One region of the Mesorhizobium sp. M1428 genome, then DNA from elsewhere that is predicted to be linked to it. Evidence: predicted binding sites of a transcription regulator. Region 1 holds the regulator's gene; each other region holds the start of a gene.

Region 1 (3,274 bases):
TATGCCCGTCAAGCGAGTGAACAGTTGGCGAATGAACAGCTGGCGAATGCATCAGGTGCCCCAGATTCTTGGCTCGGCGAATTCGATCGAATTGCCCGACGGGTCGCGAATATAGATCGAGCAGCCGCCCTGCGGCCATTCGAACTCGCTTTCGATGGCGATTTTTTTCGCCTCGAGATGCGCTTTCCAGCGTGGGATTTCATCCGCGCTTGCGGCGAAGCAAAGATGGCCCTCGCCGACCGCGCCATGCGGCGGTACTTTGACCTTGGCGTCGGCCGGCGGCGGCACTTTGGTCGCCTCGGCATTGAAGATAAGCAGCACGCCGTCGCCGCAGCGGAAGAAGAGATGCCTGCCATCGACCTTGCCGAGCAGATCGAGCCCGAGCACGCCCGAATAGAACCGTTCCGCGGCAGCAAGGTCCGTCACGTAGAGTGCTGATTCCAGGATTGCGGAAGGAGTCACAGGATCGCCAATCTCATCAATATTGAAGGCAGCTAAGCCACCGCCATTTGCTGCAAGCTGACCAGGCGCTGAATACCTTTCTTGGCGAGCTCCATCAACGCCGCGAACTGCTCTTCCGAGAACGGCTCGCCCTCGGCCGTGCCTTGGATCTCGACGATGCCGCCTTTGCCGGTCATGACGAAATTGGCGTCGGTGCCGGCCGAGGAATCCTCGATGTAGTCGAGATCGATGACCGGCTGACCATCATGGATGCCGCAGGAGATCGCCGCGACATGATCCTTCAGCACCTTGCCCAAGCTCGCCATCTGGCGGGCTTCCATCCAGCGCAGGCAGTCGTAGAGCGCCACCCAGCCGCCGGTGATCGAAGCGGTGCGCGTGCCGCCGTCGGCCTGGATCACGTCGCAGTCGACGGTGATCTGCTGCTCGCCGAGGGCCTGCAGATCGACCACGGCGCGCAGGGAGCGGCCGATCAGCCGCTGGATCTCCAGCGTGCGGCCGCCTTGTTTGCCAGCCGAAGCCTCGCGGCGCATGCGCTCGCCGGTCGAACGCGGCAGCATGCCGTATTCCGCCGTCACCCAGCCCTTGCCGGAGTTGCGCATCCAGCCCGGCACCTTTTCCTCCAGGCTGGCCGTACACAGCACATGCGTGTCGCCGAACTTCACCAGGCACGAGCCTTCCGCATGCTTGGAGACGCCGCGCTCGAAGGAGATGGGGCGCATTTCGTCGAATTGGCGTTTGGAAGGGCGCATTCAGGCTTCTTTCTTTCTTCGGAATCTTGGCCGGGGAATCTTGGCCGGCTTGTAGCCGCACGGGACGTGAGGCGCAAAGGAAAATGGACCGGTTGCGCCGCCGCCGCGGAAGTCTATATCTTCGGGGCGGAGGTTTGGCTCGAAATGACAAAGGCAGTCGATCCCGGCTCGCAGTCGCACGTGCTCCCGTCGCACGCGCTGCAATCGCCCGCGCTTCAATCGCTCGACATGCGTTCGCGCGACATCTTCCGGCGCATCGTCGATTCCTATTTGAGGGATGGCGAGCCGGTCGGTTCGCGCAGCCTGTCGCGCATCCTGCCGTCGTCGCTGTCGCCGGCCACCATCCGCAATGTGATGAGCGACCTTGAGCATCTCGGTCTGATCTATGCGCCGCACATTTCGGCTGGCCGGCTGCCGACCCAGGCAGGCCTGCGCTTCTTCGTCGATGCTTTCATGGAACTTGGTGACCTCTCCGACGAGGAGCGCCGCACCATCGAGGCGCAGGTGCGCGCCTCCGGCTCGGGCGCGACGCTGGAGCATATGCTGACCGAGGCCAGCCAGATGCTGTCCGGCATGTCGCGCGGCGCCGGCCTCGTGCTCGCCGCCAAGAATGAGGTGGCGCTTAAGCACATCGAATTCATCCAGCTCGAGCCGACCAAGGCGCTGGCCGTGCTGGTCTCGCAGAACGGCGACGTCGAAAATCGCGTCATCGATCTGCCCGCCGGCATCACCATCTCGCAATTGCACGAAGCCTCCAACTTCCTCAACGCCCATATCCGCGGCCGCACCCTGGCCGAGGCGCGGGTCGAGATCGCCCGCATCAAGGAAGAGACCAGGGCAGCCCTCGACACGCTGTCGCAGGATCTGGTCGAGAAGGGCCTGGCGGTCTGGGCAGGCGCTGAAAGCGGCGTGCCTGGGCGGCTTATCGTGCGCGGCCGCGCCAATCTCCTGGAAAACGTCACTGCCCAGGCCGACATAGAGTTGTTGCGGCATCTGTTCGAGGATCTGGAGACGCAGGATGGGCTGATCCAGCTTCTCGACCTCGCCGAGGAAGGCCCGGGCGTGCGTATATTCATCGGTTCGGAAAACAAGCTGTTTTCGCTGTCTGGCTCCTCGCTGGTAGTGGCGCCCTATCGCGACAAGGACGCACGCGTCGTCGGTGCGCTCGGCGTCATCGGGCCGACGCGGCTGAATTATGCGCGCATAGTACCGATGGTCGACTATACCGCGCAGCTGATTTCGCGCATGCTGAGCTAGGAGCCGCCGCGGGCCTGCCGCAAGGAGGAGAAAAGAATGGCGCTGGAATCGTTCAAGGCCCAGATCAGTCTGCTGCTCGAAGAAATGATCAACCAGCCAGAGGATCAGCACGAGGTGCAAGAGCAGTTGCGCGAGAAGCTGCAAGAGATGCGGGCGATGGGTTTGCCGCTGCCGGCCGATCTGGTCGCGCTGGAAAAGCGCCTCGACGACGACTTTTACGCCTCTGGCAACTGAACGGGTTCGGCTTCAAATCCTCGTGTGCTGGACGACCGCTTGGAACGATCAATGCCTGATGCCGTTTGCCCTGTTCGAGGCGAATCCCGGAGGACGTTGATGATCCGATCTGGCGGCTTTGCGGCCGTTGCCGCTGCCCTCCTTGTTGCGACACCGGCAGCCGCCCAGCAGGCGGACCAGAATGTGCTCAAAGGCGAAGCCGCGTTCGGCGATTGGCACGCCGACAGGCCTGGCGTCCGCCGCCTGATCGGGCCGCAAGACATGCCGGCAGCCGACCCCGCCCAATCCGCTTCGAACGGCGCCGGCGTGGCGGAACGGCCCGAAAGCGCCAAGCCAGAATTGCCGCCGGGCTTTTCGGCTGAAATGATCGCATCCGGCATCGTCAATCCACGTGTCGTGCGCGTCGCTCCGAATGGCGACCTGTTTGTTGCCAACAGCCATGCCGACCAAATACGCGTCTATCGTCTCGCCGAGGGCAGCGCCAAGCCCATCGAGAAAGCGATCTTCGCCAAGGGGCTCAATTATCCCTACGGCATCGCCTTCTATCCGCCAGGAGACAAACCGCAATGGGT
Region 2 (3,274 bases), on a different contig from region 1:
TCATAGCTTCGGTGGTGACCAGCAGGCCGGCGACCGAGGCCGCGTCCTGCAGAGCCGTGCGCACAACCTTGACCGGATCGACGATACCCATGGCGATCATGTCGCCATATTCGCCGGTCTGGGCGTTGTAGCCGAAGGTTGCCCCCTTGTTCTCAAGGATCTTGCCGGCAACGATCGATGCTTCCGCACCGGCGTTGGCCGCGATCTGACGGGCCGGAGCCTGCAGCGCGCGACGCACGATGGCGATGCCGGCGGTCTGGTCGGAGTTGGCGCCAGTGACGGTGATGGCCAGCGAAGCGCGCAGCAGGGCGACGCCGCCGCCGGGAACGATGCCTTCTTCGACGGCCGCGCGGGTCGCGTTGAGGGCGTCATCGACGCGGTCCTTCTTTTCCTTGACTTCGATCTCGGTCGCACCGCCGACGCGGATGACGGCAACGCCGCCCGCCAGCTTGGCGAGACGTTCCTGCAGCTTCTCCTTGTCGTAGTCCGAGGTGGTCTCCTCGATCTGCTGCTTGATCTGGGCGACGCGGCCCTGGATTTCTTCCTTCTTGCCGGCGCCGTCGACGATGGTGGTGTTCTCCTTGGAGATCGACACCTTCTTGGCGCGGCCGAGCATGTTCAGGCCGACATTCTCGAGCTTGATGCCGAGGTCTTCGGAAATGACCTGGCCACCGGTGAGGATGGCGATGTCTTCCAGCATGGCCTTGCGGCGATCACCAAAGCCCGGCGCCTTGACGGCGGCGATTTTCAGGCCACCGCGCAGCTTGTTGACGACCAGCGTGGCCAGGGCCTCGCCTTCGACATCTTCCGAGATGATGACCAGCGGCTTCGAGGTCTGCACGACAGCCTCGAGGATCGGCAGCATGGCCTGCAGGTTGGAGAGCTTCTTCTCGTGGAGAAGAATGTAGGCGTCTTCCAGATCCGCAACCATCTTCTCGGCATTGGTGACGAAATAGGGCGAGAGATAGCCGCGGTCGAACTGCATGCCTTCAACGACTTCAAGCTCGGTCTCGGCGGTCTTTGCTTCCTCGACGGTGATGACGCCCTCATTGCCGACCTTCTGCATCGCTTCCGCGATCATCGAGCCGACCGACACGTCGCCATTGCCGGCGATGGTGCCGACCTGGGCAACCTCTTCCGAGGTCTTGATCTTCTTGGCGTTCTTGATCAGCGTCGCGACGACGTCGGCGACGGCGAGGTCGATGCCGCGCTTGAGGTCCATCGGGTTCATGCCGGCGGCAACCGACTTGTGGCCTTCCTGGACGATCGACTGTGCCAGAACGGTCGCGGTGGTGGTGCCGTCGCCGGCGATGTCGTTGGTCTTCGAAGCAACTTCGCGGACCATCTGCGCGCCCATGTTTTCGAACTTGTCCTCAAGCTCGATTTCCTTGGCGACGGTGACGCCGTCCTTGGTGATGCGCGGTGCGCCGAACGACTTGTCGATGACGACGTTGCGGCCCTTGGGGCCGAGCGTGACCTTCACCGCGTCGGCGAGGATGTTGACGCCGCGCAGCATGCGCTCACGAGCGTCGCGGGAGAATTTTACGTCTTTGGCAGCCATTTTTTACTCCTGGGCATTTCGCCCGAAATTCAGATTGGATGGTGCGGATGAAAGGCGGCGGCGTGTCAGCCGATGACGCCCATGATGTCCGCTTCCTTCATGATCAGAAGGTCTTCGCCGTTGAGCTTGACTTCGGTGCCCGACCACTTGCCGAACAGGATGCGGTCGCCGGCCTTGACGTCCAGCGGGACGAGCTTGCCGACCTCGTCACGGGCGCCGGAACCGACGGCGATGATCTCGCCTTCCTGCGGCTTTTCCTTAGCCGTATCGGGGATGATGATCCCGCCGGCGGTCTTCGCTTCGGACTCGACGCGGCGAACGACCACGCGGTCATGCAGCGGCCGGAAATTCGACTTTGCCATTTTTGGATTTCCCTGGTGCGGATGTTGAACGGTTCTCCGTTGCCGGAGCGTGGTTAGCACTCACCAGAAGCGAGTGCTAACGCGGCAGTGAGATAGGCCGTAGGCTCCTGCTAGTCAAGACGGAAGAGGGACGGGCGAAGAGCAAAAGAGCGTGGAAGCACCGAGCCTTTTACGTGAACGACGTCGGAGATCGGACATGGATGAGGCGGCTCACCATTTGTAATTGAAGGCTTTATTCATTTGGCACGATAGGTGCAGCGGATGATCCGCAAACGTTGCGCGCGACAAATATGAGAGGTGAGCGCCATCAGGACTCTTGCGGTTAACGGGTCCACTCGGTCTTTACGGTGTTGGCCGCCGCGCGGGCGCCAGGACTCCGGCCATCCCGATAGTCACCAATCCAATCTGCGGAGAACAGGAGGCAAGATGAGAGCGACAGGTCAGCATGAACTCGAATTTGAAATGTTTGGCCGAAGCAACTGCCATCGCCTTGCTCTGGACGGTCACCGCTACGTCGGCGGACGAAGGTATGTGGATGCCGGGCCAGACTGCGGAAGTGGGCGCGGCCATGCGGCGCGGATGGGCTCCAGATCGATCCCGCCCAGCTGGGCCGTTTGGACGCTGACGCGCTCAACGCGATCGTATCACTGGGCGGATGCTCCGCCTCGTTCATCAGTCCACAAGGGCTGGTCGCAACCAATCATCACTGCGTGTTCGAATCCATCCAATACCACAGCAAGGAGGGCCAGGACTATCTCACAGACGGCTTTCTGGCGAAGAGCCCTGGGTGAAGAATTGCCCGCGGCGCCAGGCAGCCGAATCTATGTGATCGAGGACGTGCGGGATGTGACCGCCGAAATGCTCAAGAGCGTCTCGGATAAGCTGAATGAGTTTGCCCGCTATGAGCGGCTCGCCACGAACCGCAAGGCCCTGATCGCCGCATGTGAAGGACAGCCCAATCGCCGCTGCGACGTAGGGGCCTATTATGGCGGCGCCTCCTACTATCTCCAGCAGAAGCTCGAAATCGAGGACGTGCGCCTTGTCTATGCGCCCGCGCTCGGCATCGGTAACCTTCGGCGGCGAAACGGACAATTGGATGTGGCCGCGCCACACAGGCGACTTCGGCTTTTATCGCGCCTATGTCGCTCCTGATGGTTCCTCCCGGCCATATGCGCGCGACAATGTGCCTTACCGGCCGAAGAGTTGGCTACCCATAGCCTGTGAAGGCATCAAGGAAGGCGACCTTGTGATGGTCGCCGGCTTTCCCGGCGCAACCCACCAGTTCCTGACGGCGGATGAAGTCCGGTTCAACTTCGCGCAATTCGAACCGCGGTTGCAGCGTTCGCTCTCG
Region 3 (3,274 bases), on a different contig from region 1:
ATGCTTCCGCTTGGTTTGGAATCGAACAGCCTCTCATCCTCCGTCCCATCAACAAAAAAGGGCGACCTCTCGGCCGCCCTTTCCGTATCTGAAGGCTGACGGGTTGGATTAGAAATCCATACCACCCATGCCGCCCATGCCGCCGCCGCCCATGCCGCCAGGCATGCCGCCGCCAGCCGACTCCTTCTTCGGAGCCTCCGCGATCATGGCTTCGGTGGTGACCAGCAGGCCGGCGACCGAGGCCGCGTCCTGCAGAGCCGTGCGCACAACCTTGACCGGATCGACGATACCCATGGCGATCATGTCGCCATATTCGCCGGTCTGGGCGTTGTAGCCGAAGGTCGCGCCCTTGTTCTCAAGGATCTTGCCGGCAACGATCGATGCTTCCGCACCGGCGTTGGCCGCGATCTGGCGGGCCGGAGCCTGCAGCGCGCGACGCACGATGCTGATGCCCGCGGTCTGGTCGGAGTTGGCGCCGGTTGCCTTGATGCTCAGCGAAGCGCGCAGCAGTGCGACGCCGCCGCCGGGAACGATGCCTTCTTCGACGGCCGCACGGGTCGCGTTGAGGGCGTCATCGACGCGGTCCTTCTTTTCCTTGACTTCCACTTCGGTCGCACCGCCGACGCGGATGACGGCAACGCCGCCCGCCAGCTTGGCGAGACGTTCCTGCAGCTTCTCCTTGTCGTAGTCCGAGGTGGTCTCCTCGATCTGCTGCTTGATCTGGGCGACGCGGCCCTGGATCTCGGCCTTCTTGCCGGCACCATCGACGATGGTGGTGTTCTCCTTGGAGATCGACACCTTCTTGGCGCGGCCGAGCATGTTGAGGCCGACATTCTCGAGCTTGATGCCGAGGTCTTCGGAGATGACCTGGCCACCGGTGAGAATGGCGATATCTTCCAGCATGGCCTTGCGGCGATCACCGAAGCCCGGCGCCTTGACGGCAGCGATCTTCAGGCCGCCACGCAGCTTGTTGACGACCAGCGTGGCCAGGGCCTCGCCTTCGACGTCTTCCGAGATGATGACCAGCGGCTTCGAGGTCTGCACGACAGCCTCGAGGATCGGCAGCATGGCCTGCAGGTTGGAGAGCTTCTTCTCGTGGAGAAGGATGTAGGCGTCTTCCAGATCCGCAACCATCTTCTCGGCGTTGGTGACGAAGTAGGGCGAGAGATAGCCGCGGTCGAACTGCATGCCTTCGACGACCTCGAGCTCGGTCTCGGCGGTCTTGGCTTCCTCGACGGTGATGACGCCTTCATTGCCGACCTTCTGCATCGCTTCCGCGATCATCGAGCCAACCGAAACATCGCCATTGCCGGCGATGGTGCCGACCTGGGCAACCTCTTCCGAGGTCTTGATCTTCTTGGCGTTCTTGATCAGCGTCGCGACGACGTCGGCGACGGCGAGGTCGATGCCGCGCTTGAGGTCCATCGGGTTCATGCCGGCGGCAACCGCCTTGTGGCCTTCCTGGACAATCGACTGTGCCAGAACGGTCGCGGTCGTGGTGCCGTCGCCGGCGATGTCGTTGGTCTTCGAAGCAACTTCGCGGACCATCTGCGCGCCCATGTTTTCGAACTTGTCTTCAAGCTCGATTTCCTTGGCGACGGTGACGCCGTCCTTGGTGATGCGCGGTGCGCCGAACGACTTGTCGATGACGACGTTGCGGCCCTTGGGGCCGAGCGTGACCTTCACCGCGTCGGCGAGGATGTTGACGCCGCGCAGCATGCGCTCACGAGCGTCGCGGGAGAATTTTACGTCTTTGGCAGCCATTTTTAGCTCCTGGCAGGGGCTTGGATTGAGCCCGAAGATTTAAATGAGGGTGAGGCCGATATTCAGCCGATGATGCCCATGATGTCGGATTCCTTCATGATCAGAAGGTCTTCGCCATTGAGCTTGACTTCGGTGCCCGACCACTTGCCGAACAGGATGCGGTCGCCGGCCTTGACGTCCAGCGGGACGAGCTTGCCGGCTTCGTCGCGGGCGCCGGAACCGACGGCGATGATCTCGCCTTCCTGCGGCTTTTCCTTAGCCGTATCGGGGATGATGATCCCGCCCGCGGTCTTGGATTCGGATTCGACCCGACGAACGACCACGCGGTCATGAAGCGGGCGGAACTTCGACTTTGCCATTTTTTATTCCTCGATGAGAATGGTGAGAACAGTTCCTCCGTCCGGCGGCGCCGGACATGTGGTTAGCACTCATCTTGGTGGAGTGCTAACGTGGCCGTGAAATAGGCTGGCAGCTCGCGTGAGTCAAGGCGCCCGGTGAGCATCATCAGGACAATTGCTTCAAACATGATCATTGACTAAGTCAACTAAATCGCTGATCTTGCCGGGAGGAGGATGCCATGACCATTCATCATCACCCAGGCAAGGAGCGGATCGACGCGGTGCGGGCTTTCAACCGCTTCTACACTCGCCAGATCGGGCTGCTCGACGAAGGGCTGCTGAAAAGCACTTTCTCGCTGACCGAGGCGCGGGTGCTCTATGAACTGGCGCATCGCGATGGCCTGACCGCCACCGACCTTGCGCGCGATCTCGGCCTCGATGCCGGTTATCTCAGCCGGCTGCTGAAGAAGTTCGAGGAGCGTGATCTGGTTGAGCGCGCCACGATCGAGGCGGATGCGCGGCGCTCGTCGATCGCGCTCACCAAGGCCGGGCGGCAGGCTTTCGCGCCGCTGAACCAGGGCTCGCACGACCAGGTCGCGGCTTTGCTCGAACGGCTTTCGGTTGCCGAACAGGACAGGCTGGTCAAGGCCATGCAGACGGTGCAGCGCCTGCTGGACGGGACCGCCGAACCCAAGATTCCCTACACGCTGCGGCCTCTGCAGGTCGGCGACATCGGCTGGATCATCCATCGCCAGGGTCTGCTCTACGCGCAGGAATATGGCTGGGACGAGACCTATGAAGCGCTGGTCGCCGAAATCCTCGGCGCCTTCGTCAAATCCTTCGATCCGAAATGGGAACGCAGCTGGATCGCCGAGCGGGAAGGGGAGGTCGTTGGCTCGGTCTTCGTCGTGCGCCAGTCGGACGCGGTGGCGAAGTTGCGCCTGCTCTATGTCGAGCCGTCGGCGCGCGGCCTCGGCATCGGCAAGCGGCTGGTCGAGGAATGTGTCGGCTTTTGCCGCGCCACGGGTTACGGGACACTGACGCTGTGGACCAACGACGTGCTCGCCGCCGCCCGCCACATCTATGAGGCTGCGGGCTTCAAATTGACCAACGAGGAGCGCCACCATTCCTTCGGCAAGGATCTGGTCGGCCAGAACTGGGATTTGGAGTTG

The links. Region 1 encodes HrcA, which represses chaperone genes, less so after heat shock. Its sites were predicted from a motif close to GTTAGCACTCNCNNNNNGNGAGTGCTAAC; they were not measured.
Region 2: groES (co-chaperone GroES) is a predicted target of HrcA. The motif match lies at 1,976-2,004, and genes of this name have one in related genera.
Region 3: groES (co-chaperone GroES) is a predicted target of HrcA. The motif match lies at 2,185-2,213, and genes of this name have one in related genera.

Annotation. Positions count from the first base shown of each region.
Region 1 covers NZ_JAMYKT010000012.1:50,919-54,192, reverse strand. The annotation lists gene rdgB (RdgB/HAM1 family non-canonical purine NTP pyrophosphatase) at 1-52, opposite strand, end outside; gene NKG60_RS18310 (VOC family protein) at 52-462, opposite strand; gene rph (ribonuclease PH) at 495-1,211, opposite strand; gene hrcA (heat-inducible transcriptional repressor HrcA) at 1,356-2,468, shown strand; gene NKG60_RS18295 (hypothetical protein) at 2,505-2,702, shown strand; gene NKG60_RS18290 (PQQ-dependent sugar dehydrogenase) at 2,802-3,274, shown strand, end outside.
Region 2 covers NZ_JAMYKT010000011.1:145,329-148,602, reverse strand. The annotation lists gene groL (chaperonin GroEL) at 1-1,561, opposite strand, end outside; gene groES (co-chaperone GroES) at 1,627-1,923, opposite strand; gene NKG60_RS17695 (S46 family peptidase) at 2,538-2,714, shown strand; gene NKG60_RS17690 (S46 family peptidase) at 2,749-3,075, shown strand; gene NKG60_RS17685 (S46 family peptidase) at 3,020-3,274, shown strand, end outside.
Region 3 covers NZ_JAMYKT010000014.1:111,687-114,960, reverse strand. The annotation lists gene groL (chaperonin GroEL) at 109-1,764, opposite strand; gene groES (co-chaperone GroES) at 1,827-2,123, opposite strand; gene NKG60_RS20415 (bifunctional helix-turn-helix transcriptional regulator/GNAT family N-acetyltransferase) at 2,342-3,274, shown strand, end outside.